DNA from 2 places in the Nocardioides hungaricus genome. Region 1 is predicted to be linked to the other one. Evidence: riboswitches for the same ligand, from Rfam matches in the RefSeq annotation. Region 1 holds a riboswitch; the other holds the start of a gene.
The links. A riboswitch is a leader RNA that binds a small molecule or an ion and turns the genes downstream of it on or off. The one in region 1 is predicted to bind cobalamin.
Positions count from the first base shown of each region.

Region 2: it holds a riboswitch for cobalamin, as region 1 does, so the genes downstream of both, ACYVKX_RS11615 (VWA domain-containing protein) here and ACYVKX_RS10760 (ribonucleoside-diphosphate reductase subunit alpha) in region 1, are expected to answer to the same signal.

Region 1 is NZ_BAAGRO010000023.1:1,449-9,032, reverse strand. It holds gene ACYVKX_RS10760 (ribonucleoside-diphosphate reductase subunit alpha) at 1-2,041, opposite strand, end outside; cobalamin riboswitch at 2,157-2,391, opposite strand; gene ACYVKX_RS10755 (hypothetical protein) at 2,470-2,712, opposite strand; gene ACYVKX_RS10750 (hypothetical protein) at 3,076-3,705, opposite strand; gene ACYVKX_RS10745 (hypothetical protein) at 3,741-4,418, opposite strand; gene ACYVKX_RS10740 (RNA polymerase sigma factor) at 4,411-4,938, opposite strand; gene ACYVKX_RS10735 (MmcQ/YjbR family DNA-binding protein) at 5,034-5,399, shown strand; partial or broken gene ACYVKX_RS10730 (WD40 repeat domain-containing protein) at 5,574-6,332, opposite strand; gene ACYVKX_RS10725 (hypothetical protein) at 6,827-7,033, opposite strand; gene ACYVKX_RS10720 (hypothetical protein) at 7,453-7,584, opposite strand, start outside.
Region 2 is NZ_BAAGRO010000026.1:117,950-125,533, forward strand. It holds gene cbiE (precorrin-6y C5,15-methyltransferase (decarboxylating) subunit CbiE) at 1-978, opposite strand, end outside; cobalamin riboswitch at 1,035-1,181, shown strand; gene ACYVKX_RS11615 (VWA domain-containing protein) at 1,211-3,277, shown strand; gene cobO (cob(I)yrinic acid a,c-diamide adenosyltransferase) at 3,277-3,891, shown strand; gene ACYVKX_RS11625 (cobyrinate a,c-diamide synthase) at 3,885-6,317, shown strand; gene cobT (nicotinate-nucleotide--dimethylbenzimidazole phosphoribosyltransferase) at 6,326-7,366, shown strand; gene ACYVKX_RS11635 (adenosylcobinamide-GDP ribazoletransferase) at 7,366-7,584, shown strand, end outside.

The DNA of each region.
Region 1 (7,584 bases):
TGATCTCCTCGCGGATCTCCGCCGTCCAGAGGCCGCGCGCCTTGAGCTCGCGCACCAGCGCGCCGTTGACCTGGAGGAACTCGCCGGAGAGGGTCTCGCGCTTGAACAGGTTCGACACCTGCGGCTCGATGCACTCATAGCAGCCCGCGATCGACGCGATCGTCGCGGTCGGGGCGATCGCGACGAGCAGCGAGTTGCGCAGCCCGTGCTCGGCGATCCGCTCGCGCAGCGCGGCCCAGCGCCCGGCCTGCGCGGGCGTGACGCCCCACAGGTCCGGCTGGAGGTCGCCGCGCGCGGCCCGCGTGGCGTCGTACGCCGGGTGCGGCCCGTGCTCCCGCGCCAGGTCGCAGGACACCTCGAGCGCGGTCAGGTAGATCTCCTCCTGGATCCGCGTCGACAGCTCCCGCGCCTCGGCGGAGTCGAAGGGCAGCCGCAGCGCGAAGAGCACGTCCTGCAGGCCCATCAGCCCCAGCCCGATCGGCCGCCACCGCGGGTTGGACGCCGCGGCCTCGGTGCTCGGGTAGTAGTTGATGTCGATGACCCGGTCGAGCAGCGGCACCGCCGTACGCACGGTCTCGCGGAGCTTGTCCCAGTCGACCTCGGCCCCGCGCAGGTGCTGGGCCAGGTTCACCGAGCCGAGGTTGCAGACGGCCGTCTCGCTGTCGGAGGAGACCTCGACGATCTCGGTGCACAGGTTGGAGAGGTGTACGACCGGGGAGCCCGGACCGCCGGTCTGGTTGCAGGTGCGGTTGGCGGCGTCCTTGAAGGTCATCCAGCCGTTCCCGGTCTGCGCGAGCGTACGCATCATCTTGCCGTAGAGCTCGCGCGCCTGGACCTGCCGGACGTAGCGGCCCTCCTCCTCGGCGCGGCGGTACGCCGCGTCGAACGCCTCCCCCCACAGGTCGGGCAGCTCGGGGGCCTGGTCGGGGTCGATGAGCGACCAGTCGGCGTCCGCCTCGACCCGCCGCATGAACTCGTCGGGGATCCAGTTGGCGAGGTTGAGGTTGTGCGCGCGCCGGGCGTCCTCGCCGGTGTTGTCGCGCAGCTCGAGGAACTCCTCGACGTCCGGGTGCCACGGCTCGAGGTAGACACACGCCGCGCCCTTGCGCCGGCCGCCCTGGTTGACCGCGGCGACCGACGAGTCCAGGGTGCGCAGGAACGGCACGATGCCGTTGGACTGGCCGTTCGTGCCGCGGATCAGCGCCCCGCGCGAGCGCACCCGGGAGAAGGCGAGGCCGATGCCGCCGGCGAACTTGGACAGTTTCGCCACCTGGGCGTAGCGCGAGTAGATCGAGTCGAGGTCGTCGCGCGGGCTGTCGACGAGGTAGCACGACGACATCTGGGTGTGCCGGGTGCCGGAGTTGAACAGCGTCGGGCTGCTCGGCAGGTACGCCAGCGAGGACATCAGCCGGTAGAAGCGGATCGCCTCACCCGGGCTCTGGGCCAGGCCGCAGGCGACCCGGAGCAGGAAGTACTGCGGCGTCTCGACGACCAGCCGGGTCGTCGGGTGGCGCAGCAGGTAGCGGTCGTAGACCGTGCGCAGCCCGAAGTACTCGAACCGGTGGTCGGCCCCCTCCGACAGGGCGGTGTCGACGGCGAAGTCGAGCTTGCGGGCGTTGTCCTTGACGAACGCCGCCGTCTCGTCACCGATCAGGCCCTCGGCGTGCCCGAGGGCGACCGCCTGGCTGAACGACGCGACACCCTGGTTGCGGACCTCCTTCTCGACGTATCCGGCGAGCAATCGCGCGGCGAGCCGGGAGTACTGCGGCTCCTCGCCGATCATCTCGGCGGCCGTCTGGATCGACAGCCGGTCCAGCTCGGTCGTGGTGGCGCCGTCGTACAGGCCGCTGATCGTGCGGGTGGCGACGCGCATCGGGTCCACGTCGGCCAGGTCGCCGCTGACGCGGTCCACGGCGCGCACGATCTTGTTGACGTCGACGGGCTCGGTGTCGCCGTTGCGCTTGCGCACCTGCATCGGGGTGCGCCGTCCCTCGGTGGTCGGGACTTCGGTGGTCGAGCTGGTCGAGACTGTGACCGTCACTTCTCTCTCCTCGCGAGATCGGTCCGGGAGGATCCGGGTCGCGGGGGAGGGGACGGGTGCACGCCGGTCGGCGTCAGCCGTCGGCCGTCCCACGAGGCCTCGGACCACCGCACCCGGCGGGTGCGGTGCGCTGGCAGGTCTTCGGACTCGTGGGCGCGTCGAGTTGCCTCTCGACCCCTACTGACCGTCGCTTCCCGGGCTCCGTCCCGATCTCTCGGGGGGTGTCCCAGTGCTCAATGACGGCGGTCGTTCCCACTCACCGCTGCGGGGCAGTCCCGGAGTCGCACCGGGTTCCCTCTTGCCTCGACGTCCCTGGCGGGGACGCCGAACCAGCTGCGTCGAACACCATATGTAGGGCCGCAGACAATTCGTGGGACCACATCTTGTGTCGGCGTGTCGTGCCGCCCGGCCACGCGGCCACCCGGTGGCTACTTTCCGAATCGCTGGTAGGCGTTCTGCTTGGTCGTGCCCAGCGCGGCACCGATCACTGTCCATGAATCGCCGGCCTCGCGCGCCGCGGCGACCGCATCGCGGAGCTCGGACTCGGCGGCGGCGATGGCGTGCTTGGCGGCGACGATGCGTCGGAAGTGAGTGGCGTCGCGGGCCTCGGCGGTTGCGGGGTCGAGCTGGCCGAGGCCGATGTCATCGGCGCTCTGCGTCTTGGCGGTCATCTGCATCACCTGGGCTGGTATCGGTCAAGGAGCGGGCGGCGATCCCCATGCTCACCGGAGGAAGTAGGAGAACTTCGGGCGGAGCGTGTCGGCGTGGATGATCCGGGCCGGGTGGTTCACGGGGGACGGCGACGAGTTCGAGCAATGTCCCGGTCGCGCTGGGGCCGATGATGAGGAGTCGGTCCTCGCCGTCCTACTCGTACTCGATGTAGCGGAGAGCGTGGGCCCACGCGTGCCGGATGTCGTGGTCGGCGACTCCGTGCTTGCGGGCGGACCGCGCGACCTCCGTACCGTAAATCTATCGTTTACGTCGATAGTGCGTCAACCGTGAGTTGACGCGAAGCCGCAGTCGTGGCGCGGCGGTCAGGGTGCGACGTCGACCAGCACCTGCCGCGGCTCGTGGTCGCGCCTTCGGCTCCGGGTGGCGAGCAGCCCGACCCCGGCGCCGAGGAGGACGCCGGGGGCGAGCCAGCGCCAGCCGGCGAGGGAGTACCAGGCGGTCTCGGTGACGACCCGCTCGGTCGCCACGGGGTCGGGTGCGGGGGCGGCCGGGGCCGCCGCGGGCGCGGCGATGGACGAGGAGCCGGCGAGCACCCCCTGCACCAGCCGCTGGAGGGCCCTGCCCTCGGTCGGCCGGGTCCAGACGACGTCGCCGGCGTTCCCCGTCGCCTCGATGCCGTAGGTGGCGACGACCGGGCCGCCCGCGGCGTCGAGGTAGAGCTGCTGGGCCTGCCAGGGGGTCACGTCGCGGATCATCCAGATCAGGTTCACCGAGCGCGGCCCCAGGCCCGAGGGCCGCGTGGAGAGCCGCTCGCCGTCGGCGAGGATCCGGTTGAGGTCGCGGTACGCGGCGTCGGAGTAGTAGAGGCCAGCCGCCCGCTCCGTCGTGGGGTCGGCGATCAGCACGCTCGTGGGGCCGCCGGCGTCGGCGGGCGGTGCGAGGACGAGGGTGGCGCTCACGGCGAGCGCGAGGAGTACCAGAAGACGGCGCATGTCCCGTCTACACCGCCGCGAGCGTGCAGGTTCCCTCACTCCAGTGAGGCGATGATCGCCACCGCGCGATCGAGTCCGAAGGAGCCCTCGAGCCGCAGCGTCACGCCGTTCCACTGCACCACGAGGGTCTGCCCGGTCAGCCGCGGCGCCTCGGTCATGGGTGCGCCGCCCTCCGGGACGACGACGACCTCGTGCGGCACCGGGAACCACAGCGCGTCCCGGCCGGCGACGTCCACCCGCTCCACGACCGGCGAGGACTTCCAGAAGTAGGGGTCGAGGTCGGCCGCGAACTGGTCGAGCCGGACCGTCCTCCCGGCCACCGTCCAGCTCATCGACACCAGCGTGCCGTCGTCGCCGACGCTGACCCCGTCGGGCGGGCCGAGCTCGGCCGGCACCAGCGGGTCGAAGGCGGCGCCGTCGAGCGACGCCGCCGGCTCGGACGCTACGACGGGCGTCCCGCTCGGCACGGAGTCGTCGTCGCGCACCATCACGCCGCCGAAGTCCAGCCAGCCGGCCACCTTCGCGCCGACCGGTGAGACCGTGAGCCCGAGCAGCGCCGCCGCGATCGCCGCGACCACGGCCCAGCGGAGCCGGTGAGAGCGCCGCGCCACCGCGACCCGCGCGACCACGGCGTCCGCGAGCCCCGGATCCGGCGTGGGCACCCGGAGGTCGCGGGCGAGCTCGCGCAACAGGAGGTCGACGTCGTCAGACATGGTCCGCCTCCCGTCCGGGCTCGACGAGCTGGTCCCGCAGCCGGGCCAGCCCGCGGTGCAGCCGCGACTTGACGGTGCCGCGCGGCAGCCCGAGGGCGGTCGCGGTCTCGGCCTCGTCCAGCTCGAGCAGGTAGCGGCAGGTCACCACGGCCCGCAGCCGGTCCGGCAGCCCCGACACCGCCGCCAGGAGCCGCCGCTTCTGCTCGCGGTGGGCGATGGCCTCGCCCGGGTCGAGCAGCTCCTCGGGCAGGAAGGCCGCCCGCTCGCGCGTCCCACGGCGTACGGCGGAGCGGTGGTGGTTGCGGGTCTCGTTGGCCACGATCCGCAGCAGCCACGGGCGGAACGCGGCGCCCTCGCGGTAGCGGCCCAGCGACCGGTATGCCTTCACGAACGCCTCCTGGGCCACGTCCTCGGCGTCGGCGCCGGCCCCGAGCAGGGCGGCGGTCCGCACGGCCATCGGGGCATGACGGGTCACCAGCTCGGCGTACGCGTCGAGGTCACCCGACCGCACCCGAGCCACCAGGGTGGCGTCGTCGGTGATGGGCGCTGCTCCCGTCCTCCTCGGTCCAGCTCCGTCCGGCACCCGTTCTACACCGCCGGGCGGCTGTCGGTTCCGTGCGCGAGAATCGGGCCGTGCCCAGCATCGACGCCTTCCTCGACCTGGTCGCGCAGCTGCCGGGTGTGGAGCGGGCCGACCGGGCGCGCTGGTCGCAGTTCGACGTGGTCGGGCAGCGGTTCGGCTACCTCTGGGAGCCGACGGTGACGGTCGGGTTGAAGCAGACGATCGCCGAGCAGCTCGCGCTCGTGGGGGAGCGGCCGGACGTCTTCGAGGTGCAGTTCACGGCGTACGGCTTCGGCTGGGTCGTCGTCCGCCTCGAGCGGGTCGAGCGCGACGAGCTGGCCGAGCTGGTCTTCGAGGCGTGGCGGCTGAGCGCGCCGGCCGAGCTGGTCGAGGAGCGGGCCGACCGGCTCCCGGTCTGACCTACTCCGGCAGCTCGAGCTCCTGGCCGAGCCTCGCGCTCGCCGGGTCCAGGCCAGCACGCCGTCGCGCGCGGAGGCGGAGTAGGGCGTGCGACCGTCGGGGGCGAAGGCCACGGCCACCGGGTCGTCGGTGTGTCCGGTGAGCTCGCGGACGCGCCCGGTGCGCGGGTCCCAGAGCCGGACGGTGTCGTCCCGGGTGTCGGTGACCGCGAGCGTCCGGGAGTCGGGGGAGAAGGCGGCCTGCTCGAGGAGCCGGCCGTCGAGGACGGCCTCCAGCCGGAGGCCGTCGGCGCTCCAGACCGCGGGCGCCCCGGCCGGGCCCGGCGCGGCCAGCCACCGGCCGTCGGGGCTCCAGGCGAGGCCGTCCCCCTCGCCCGAGGAGCGCGGGAGGGCGCCGACCCGCTCGCCCGACGGTACGTCGTACACCTCGGCCGGCCCTCCGCCCGCGGTCGCGAGGCGGGTGCCGTCGGGGCTGAAGGCGAGCGCGAACACCTCCGCGCCGGCGTCGATCGTGGCGACCTCGTCCCCCTCGACGGTCCAGACGAGCACCCGCCCGCCCGGTCCGGCGGCGGCCACGAGCCGGCCGTCCGGGCTGAAGGCGACCGCCTGGACGGCCGACCCGTCCGTCGCGTCCCCGCCCGCGACCAGCGTCCAGTCCGGGGCGATGGCCAGGTGGCTGCCGTCCTCGACTGAGGCCAGGGCGCCGTCGGCGGTGTCCCAGCGGCAGCTGCCCTCCCGGCAGTCCGCGAGGACCTGGGAGCCGTCCTCGCTCACCGACAGCCGGTCGGGGAGCACCGCCCCACCGGGGATGTCGGCGACGGCACCGTCGTCGGGGCCGGAGGTCGCCGAGGGCTGGTCGTCCGCGCAGCCCCCGAGCAGTGCGGCGGCGAGCACGGCGGCGGTCGCGACCGCCCTCCGAGACCGGGCGCGCATGGTGGTCCGACGCGGGGTCGTCGGCGCGGGTTCCTCGGCGGTCACGTCCGCCGGCCGGGAGGAGCCCGGTGACGTCGAGCCAGACCTCGCCGCGGTCCTCGCGCCGGTGGTGGTCGAGGTGGCGGCGGCGGCGCGCTCGACCGACTGGCGGCGCGACCGGCGCCGGAGCGCCGGAGGACGTCGTACTCGTCGCCGACCCGGAGCACCGACCAGGGCCGGTCGCGGGGTGCCGTCGCCGGTGGACAGGATGCTCTCCAGCACCGCCGCGGCGAGCGCCGTGTGGGTGGACGGGTTGAGCAGGGCGCCGGGCATCAGCCGCTGCAGCCGCGCGAGCGCCTGGTCGTACCGGCCCTGCTCCAGCAGCGGGCCGACGACGAGGCCGGCGTCGAAGCCGGGAGCCGAGCGCACGGCGCGGCGCACCTCGGCCAGGCTGGCCAGGGTGGGGTCGGCGAGGTAGCGGCGGACCAGGTCCCGCGGCGTGGTCGTCGGGACGGTCATCGCGACTCCTCGAGGAGACGGTCGATCTCCTCCTCGGTCAGCCCGTCGAGGTACTCCCGCCCGCCGTCGCGGGCGTCCTCCTCGACCGGCTGGGTGAAGTAGTCCTCATAGGAGGCGCCGGGCTCGTCGGGGTCCTGGTAGCTCTCGTAGCTCTCCTCCCCGCTCGTTCGTCTGGAGCGGACCCGTGCTGCCTCGGGAAGCACTGATCAATCCTGGGCGGCGCCAGACGCCGCCCAGGCACGCACGCTGGCTTCGTTGCCGGCCCTCGAAAGACGCCCGGTCTGCCATCGGACCGGCGCCTCGCCATCGCACGACCTGGACGACGCTGGCATCCACCCGCATCGATCAGCACTTCCCTGATCCAAGCCACCGCGGTCCGGCGAGCCGACGTCACGGCCGCCAGACAGCCGGCCCACGTCCAAACCGAAGGTCCGGACGAGACCGGCACCCCCGGATCCGATCTCCAACTACGTCGCGCGCAGCATCGAAGCCAACGGCGTGCCGCTCAAGGTTGGTCGCGGAGAGCGAGTGCGAGCGGCGAGAGACGCGCCGCAGTCATCAGCCAGACGCACTGAAGCTCCAACCCTAAAGAAGAAGCTGGCACGCATGACTGCAGTTGCATTCAACTCCAAGTTAGGTCCGTGAGATCGCCGGACTTAGCGTCGAGGAAGATCCACTGCGTGCACTCAAGTTCGGGAGCGGGAGACTGTTCGGCCCCTTCCACCGGAACCGGTTGTCCAAGTTGGGGGCCGCA
Region 2 (7,584 bases), on a different contig from region 1:
GATGAAGATGGCGTCCGGCGGGCGGAGCCCGGCGAGCGCGCCGGGGGCCCGTCCGTGCACGACCTCGAGCCCCGGCACACCGAGACTCGTGGCGTTGCGGCTGATCCGCGCAGCACGGTCGGCGTCCGCCTCGACCGCCGTCGTCGTGCAGGACGGGTGGGCGCGCATCCACTCGATCCCGACCGAGCCGGCTCCGGCGCCGACATCCCACAGGTGCTCGCCCGGGGTCGGGGAGAGCCGGGCGAGAGCGCTGGCGCGCAGGTCGCGCTTGGTCAGCTGGCCGTCGTGCTCGAAGGCGTCGTCGGGCAGACCGGCGACCCAGCCGCCGAGGCTCGGGCCGACGCAGTCAATCGCGACGACGTTGAGCCGAGGGAGGTCGAACTCCTTGCCGGTGAGGATGACGGCCTTGTCGAACAGGAAAGAGCTCTGCTCGCGTCCGCCCAGGTCGCCGAGGACGGTGAGCTCACTGTCGCCGTACCCCTCCGCGACCAGCAGCGCCGCCACATCCCTCGGCGTGTGTTCATCGGACGAGAGAACCAGGATCCGACGGCCAGGGGCGAGCTCGCGGCGCACCAGCGCGACGTCGCGACCCACCACGCTCACGACCGCATGGCTCTCCGCCGACCAGCGCATCGCCGCCCGTGCGAGGGCGACTGAGGAGATCCCCGGGACGACAGTCACCTCGTCAGGCCCGAGCAGGTCCATGAAGGTCGTGGCGATCCCCGACACCAGCGGGTCGCCGGACGCCAGGGCGACGACATGCCCGCCCGCCGCCTCGTCCGCCAGGGACGCGAGCAGCGCCGGCAACCGGTCACGCATCGGGGAGGGCCAGGGCTCGCGGCGCTGCCCCGGCACGTCGGGCAGGAGGTCGAGGTGCCGGCGCCCACCGAGCACCACGCGGGCTCGCTCGACCCAGGCCCGGCCAACCTCCGGCACACCGTCCCAGCCGTCGGCGCCGATACCCACCACAGTGATCACGCGAGCAGACGCTATCGTGAGCCCCGCAAGGCGAGAGGTGCCCCAACGGCCCAGCCATCGGAAACGGTGGGGACGGCGGACGGGGAGAATCTGGGAAGCCGGTGAGATTCCGGCACAGGCCCGCTGCGGTGAACCGAGCCTCCACTCACGAGTTGAGCGGAGGACTCGGCAAGTCCGAAGACCGGCCTCCCGCCCGACCAGTCACTGCTGGCGAACAGAGCGGGAGCCTCACATGCCACAGCACTACCCATTTTCAGCCGTCCTCGGTTGCGAGACCGACGCCCTGGACGACATGGGCCTCGCGCTCGTCCTCACGACGATCTCGCCGGAGATCGGTGGCGTGCTCGTGCGGGGCGAGAAGGGCACCGCGAAGTCGACAACGGTGCGGGCGCTGGCCGCCGTGCTGCCGCCCATCGATGTGTACGCGGCCGACAGGTTCTCCGTGGACCCTGCCGACCCGGCAGCCACATCGCCCGACGGCCCGTTCGGCACCGAGACGGAGACCATCGTCCGTCCGGTGCGGCTCGTCGAACTACCCGTAGGCGCGACCGAGGACCGAGTCCTCGGCTCCCTCCACCTCGAGCGGGCGCTGTCACACGGCAAGGTGGAGTACGAGCCCGGACTGCTCGCGAGAGCACACCGCGGCATCCTCTACGTCGACGAGGTCAACCTGCTGCACGACCACCTCGTCGACCTGCTCCTAGATGCCGCGGCAATGGGTCAGGTCACCGTCGAGCGCGACGGCGTATCGGTCGAGCACGCAGCCCGGTTCGTGCTGATCGGCACGATGAACCCCGAGGAGGGGGAACTGCGCCCGCAGCTGCTCGACCGCTTCGGGCTCACCGTCGAGGTTGCCGCCCCCCGGGAGCCGGCGCTACGCGCCGAGGTCGTGCGCCGGCGGATGGCCTACGACGCCGATCCGGTCGCGTTCACCGCGCGCTACCGCGACGCCGACCGCGCCCTAACCGAGCGAGTCGAGACCGCCCGCGAGCGTCTCGCCAAGGTGCGGCTCACCGAGTCTGCGCTCATGAAGATCGCCGAAGTCTGTGCCACGTTCGAGGTCGACGGGCTTCGCGCCGACATCGTCACCGCCCGCACCGCGGTCGCCCACGCCGCCTGGGAGGGCCGCGATGAGGTCACCCGCGCCGACATCCGACGCGCCGCACTGCTGGCGCTGCCGCACCGGCGCCGCCGCAACCCCTTCGATGCTCCCGGTCTCGACGATGACCTACTCGACCAGGTCCTGGGCGACGACGAGCTACCGCCCGAGCCGCCGGAGGGTCCGGCCCCCGATGAGCCGCAGAGCCCACCCGAGGACGACACACCAGATCAGGCGCAGGCTGCCGGACCGCGGGACGAGGCCGGTGAGGGCGACAGTGATCAGGCGCCGACCGACGACACTCTGGCGGAGACTCCGGCCGAGTCTGACGTCGAGCAGCCGATGACGCCTCCCGCAGGCACCGAGGCCGGTTCGACGGTTCGTGCCACCGCGCCGTACCGACCGCGACTGCTGAAGGTGCAGGGGCTCGGCGAGGGCGCGGCCGGACGACGCAGCCGAGCCCTCGCGAGCACCGGTCGCCGCGTCGGCGCCCGGCTGCCGGACGGGCCCACCGGCTCGCTCCACCTGGTGGAGACCCTGCTGGCGGCCGCTGGCAAGCAGTCCTCGCGCGGCCGCACGACCGGACGCGTGGAGCTGCGCAACGAGGACCTCCGGGTCGCCGTGCGGGAGGGTCGGGAGGCCAATCTTGTGCTCTTCTGCGTTGACGCCTCCGGCTCTATGGCCGCGCGTAAGCGGATGTCCCAGGTGAAGACCGCGATCCTCTCGCTGCTGCTCGACGCCTACCGCCGCCGTGACAAGGTCGGCCTGGTCACCTTCCGAGGCGCCGAGGCGACGGTCGCGCTGCCGCCCACACGCTCCGTCGACATCGCTGCAGCGCGGCTCGACGAAGTTCCGGCAGGGGGACGTACGCCGCTGGCCGAAGGGCTGCTCGAAGCCGCTCGCGTGCTGACCCGTGAGCGAATGCGCGATCCACGACTGCGACCACTCCTGGTTCTGGTCACGGACGGTCGCGCGACGGGCGGAAAAGACGCTGTCGCGCGGTCACAGCAGGCTGCGGAGTACGTCGCCGGGCTCGGCGTGACGACGGTCGTCATCGACGGCGAGAGCGGCCCCCTGCGTCTTGGCCTCGCACTGCGACTCGCCGAGCTGCTGCGTGCCGAACACCTCCCCGTGGCCGAGGTCAGTGCTGAGGCGCTGGCCGGCACGGTCCGATCCCGCACGCAAAAGGGAGCGGCCTGATGCCCCAGGGCAAGCCCGCCGTCGTCCCCGACGACGGCCTGACGACGAAGCAGCGTCGCAACCGACCACTGCTGGTGGTGCACACCGGCGACGGCAAGGGGAAGTCCACCGCCGCCTTCGGGCTCGCGCTCCGCGGGTGGAACCAGGGCTGGAAGATCGGTGTCTTCCAGTTCGTGAAGTCGGCCAAATGGCGCATCGGCGAGCAGACCGTTCTGGAGCGACTGGGCCGGCTGCACGAGGAGACGGGCGAGGGCGGCCCGGTCGAGTGGCACAAGATGGGTTCCGGCTGGTCGTGGACCCGAAAGCAGGGTGACGCCGAAGACCACGAGACCGCGGCTCTGCAGGGATGGCAGGAGATCAAGCGCCGCCTGGCCGACGAGAGCCACGACCTGCTGATCCTCGACGAGTTCACCTACCCGATGAAGTGGGGCTGGGTGGACGTCCAGGACGTCGTAGAGACGCTGACCAACCGCCCGGGCTTCCAGCACGTGATCATCACGGGCCGCAATGCCGATCCCCTACTCGTCGAGGCTGCCGACCTAGTCACGGAGATGAGCAAGGTCAAGCATCCGATGGACGTCGGCCAGAAGGGCCAGAGGGGCATCGAGTGGTAGCCCTGCCCCGGCTCGTCGTTGCAGCACCGTCGACCGGACAGGGGAAGACCACGATCGCCACCGGCCTGATGGCGGCACTGCGGATCGCCGGCCACGAGGTGAGCGGCCACAAGGTCGGTCCGGACTACATCGACCCCGGCTACCACGCCTTGGCGACCGGCCGCCCCGGCCGCAACCTCGACCCGCACCTCGTGGGCGAGGAGCGGCTCGTCCCGATGTTGCTGCACGGTGCGTCCGGCGCGGACATCGCGGTGATCGAGGGCGTCATGGGCCTGTACGACGGACGACTGGGCACCGACGGATTCGCCTCCACCGCGCACGTCGCCACACTCACCCGGACGCCAGTCGTGCTCGTGATCGACGTCGCCAAGCTGTCCCGCTCCGCGGGGGCGATCGCCCTCGGCATGGCGACGTTCGACGCCGGAGTCCGGGTGGCCGGTGTCGTCCTCAACCAGGCGGGATCGGACCGCAACACCGCCGAGATCATCGGCTCGCTCGAGCAAACGGGCCTGCCGGTCCTTGGCGTGATGCCGCGCGACGTCCGGCTCTCCACACCCTCACGCCACCTGGGGCTCGTCCCCGCCGCCGAACGGGACGGTTCCATCCGGATGATCGAACAGCTCGGGGAGCAGGTGGCCCGCCACCTGGACCTCGACGCGATCCTCGAGGTCGCCCGCTCGGCGCCGCATCTGGACGCCGAGTCGTGGAGCCCCGCACGAGAGGTGATGTCGGTCGGCGCCAGCGACCACCGGCCAGTCGTCGCGATGGCCGGCGGGCGCGCCTTCACGTTCCGCTACGCGGAGACCGAAGAGCTCCTGACCGCTGCCGGCTGCGAGGTCGTCACCTTCGATCCGCTCGTCGATCAGGCCCTTCCGGCTGGCACGCAGGGCATCTACCTCGGCGGCGGGTTCCCCGAGGTGTACGCCGCCGAGCTCGCCGCTAACCGTGGTCTGCTGGACGATCTGCGTAGCGCCGTGGCAGCCGGGATCCCGACGGTCGCCGAGTGCGCCGGGTTGCTCTACCTGGCCGAGTCGCTCGACGGCGCACCCATGGCGGGCATCCTCCCGGCCACGGCTGCGATGGCAGGGCGGCTCGTGCTGCGTTACCCGGCTGCGGTCGCCGCGACCGACTCGCTCCTCACCAAGGCAGGGGAGGAGGTCACCGGCCATGAGTTCCACCGCACCCGTACCTCCCCGGCGGCCGGCGAGAGCGCGGCATGGGCGATCGACGACGAACCAGTCGGCTATGCCAGCGGGAACCTCCACGCGTCGTACCTCCACGTCCATTGGGCCGGCCACCCTCAGCTCGCCCAGCGGTTCGCCGACGCCGTCTACGCCGCGCCGATGCACGTGGTCTCGCCCGCTCCGCCTGCGGTGCCCGTCACGCGACCCCGTGACCGTGTGGCCGACCCTTTGCGCCATCACGGCGACGTCGAGACGGGGGAGGGGCTCTTGGACTTCGCCGTCAACGTCTACGACGGCGGCCGGCCGGCCTGGTTGGAGCGCGCCCTGCGCGAGAGCCTCACCGCGGCGGCGGCGTACCCCGACGCCGAGCCGGCCCGCGCCGCGATCGCCCAGCGGCACGGCCGAGAGCTCGAGGAGGTCCTTCCGACCGCCGGCGCCGCGGAGGCGTTCACGTTGATCGCCCAGCTGCGCCCATGGCGGCGCCCCATCGTCGTACACCCCCAGTTCACCGAGCCGCATGCGGCGCTGGAGCAGGCCGGACACACCGTGACGACGGTCCTGTGCCGACCGGCGAATGGCTTCGCGCTCGACCCCGACGCGATCCCTGATGACGCCGATCTCGTCGTCATCGGCAATCCCACCAATCCGACCGGTGTCCTCCACCCCGCAGACCTGCTCCGCGGTCTGCGCCGGAGAGGTCGACTCGTCGTGGTCGACGAGGCGTTCATGGACGCGGTGCCCGGCGAGACCGGCTCCCTGGCCCGCGAGCGACTCAAGGGCCTGGTGGTCGTCCGGAGTCTCACCAAGCACTGGTCCATCCCGGGCATCCGAGTCGGCTACATCGTCGGCGATCGCACGCAGGTCCGTTGGTTGGCCGACCGGCAAACGCCTTGGTCCGTCTCGGCACCGGCCATCGCGGCAACGATCGCGTGCACCAGCCGGACAGCGACCCCCGAGGCCCGCGACCGCGCGGCCACGCTGGCGCGCTGGCGCGACTTCCTCGAAGGCGGTCTTCGCGGACGCGGGATCGACTACGCGCCATCGGCGGCGCCCTTCGTCCTGGCGCGGTTGGGACGGGGCGCTCATGCGGCGCTGAGGGAGCGCGGCGTCGCCGTACGCCGGGCCGACACGTTCCCGGGGCTCGACTCCACTTGGGTCCGCATCGCCGTGCGTCCACCGGGGATGACGAACCAGTTCTTCACCGCGCTCGACGCGGTCCGCCTTCTCCAGCCCACCTCGTGAGGTCCGCCATGCCCTACGTCTCCGCCCCGTCCGACATCGCCCGCGATCATGCGGCCAAGCGCTTGGCCGCGCTGGCCACCCCGCCCGGTGCCCTCGGCCGCCTCGGCGAGCTGGGTATCTGGCTCGCGTCCTGCCAGGGCCATGTACCTCCGAAGCCGGTGAATGACGTCCGGCTGGTCATCTTTGCCGGCGACCATGGCGTCGCCTCGCACGGTGTCTCCGCGTTCCCGCCCGCGATCACCGGTGCGATGGTCCGCACCTTCCTAGCTGGCAAGGCGGCTGTGAATGCCTTGGCAGCCACCCACGGCGTCGCGGTCCGCGTGCTAGACCTCGGTGTCGACGACGACTTCGCCGATCTCGACGAGGCGACTCGCGCGGCGCTGACCGTCCACAAAGTCCGTCGGTCCAGCGGCGCCATTCATCTCGAGGACGCGCTCACGCCGGAGCAGACCCGGCAGGCCCTCGACGCAGGGGCGGCGATCGCGCGAGAGGAGATCCGGGCCGGTGCTCAGCTGCTCCTCGGCGGAGACATGGGCATCGGCAACACCACCCCCGCCGCGGCCCTGGTCGCCGCCGGCCTCGGGCTTCCCGCAGCCGAGGTGGTCGGGCGCGGCACGGGGATCGACGATGTCGCGCTTGCGCACAAGACCGAGGTGATCGACATCGCCCTCCGGCGTGCCGGCACCCGGGCCGGCGACCCGGTCGAGACACTGACAGCCTTGGGAAGCGCAGACCTGGCCGCCACCACCGGCTACCTCCTTGCCGCAGCCCAGGACGGCGTACCGGTGCTGCTCGACGGACTCATGAGCGTGGCCTGTGCCCTCACCGCCGACCGGATCGAGCCCGGCGCCGCCGCCTGGTACGCCGCTGGGCACCGCTCCACCGAGCCTGCCCAGTCCCTCGCGCTCGCCAAGATGGGCCGAGAACCGCTGCTCGACCTCGGCATGCGGCTGGGGGAGGGGTCAGGTGCTGTCGCGGCCGTTCCGGTGGTCCGCAGCGCCTCCGCCGTGCTCCGCGAGGTGGCGTTGCTGTCCGAGCTACGGGCGTGATGCTGCTCGACGCGTGGCGGCTGGCCCTCGGCACACTCACCGCTATCCCCGTCGCCCCACCGGCCCTCGTCGACCGACGCCGGGCCGGCATGGCCATGGTGCTCGCACCGCTGGCAGTCCTGCCGCTCGCGGTGGCGGTGACTCTGGTGGCTCTGGCCGGGCATGGCCTCGACCTGCCGATCCCCGTGGCGGCTCTGTTGGCGCTGGGCGCAACCATC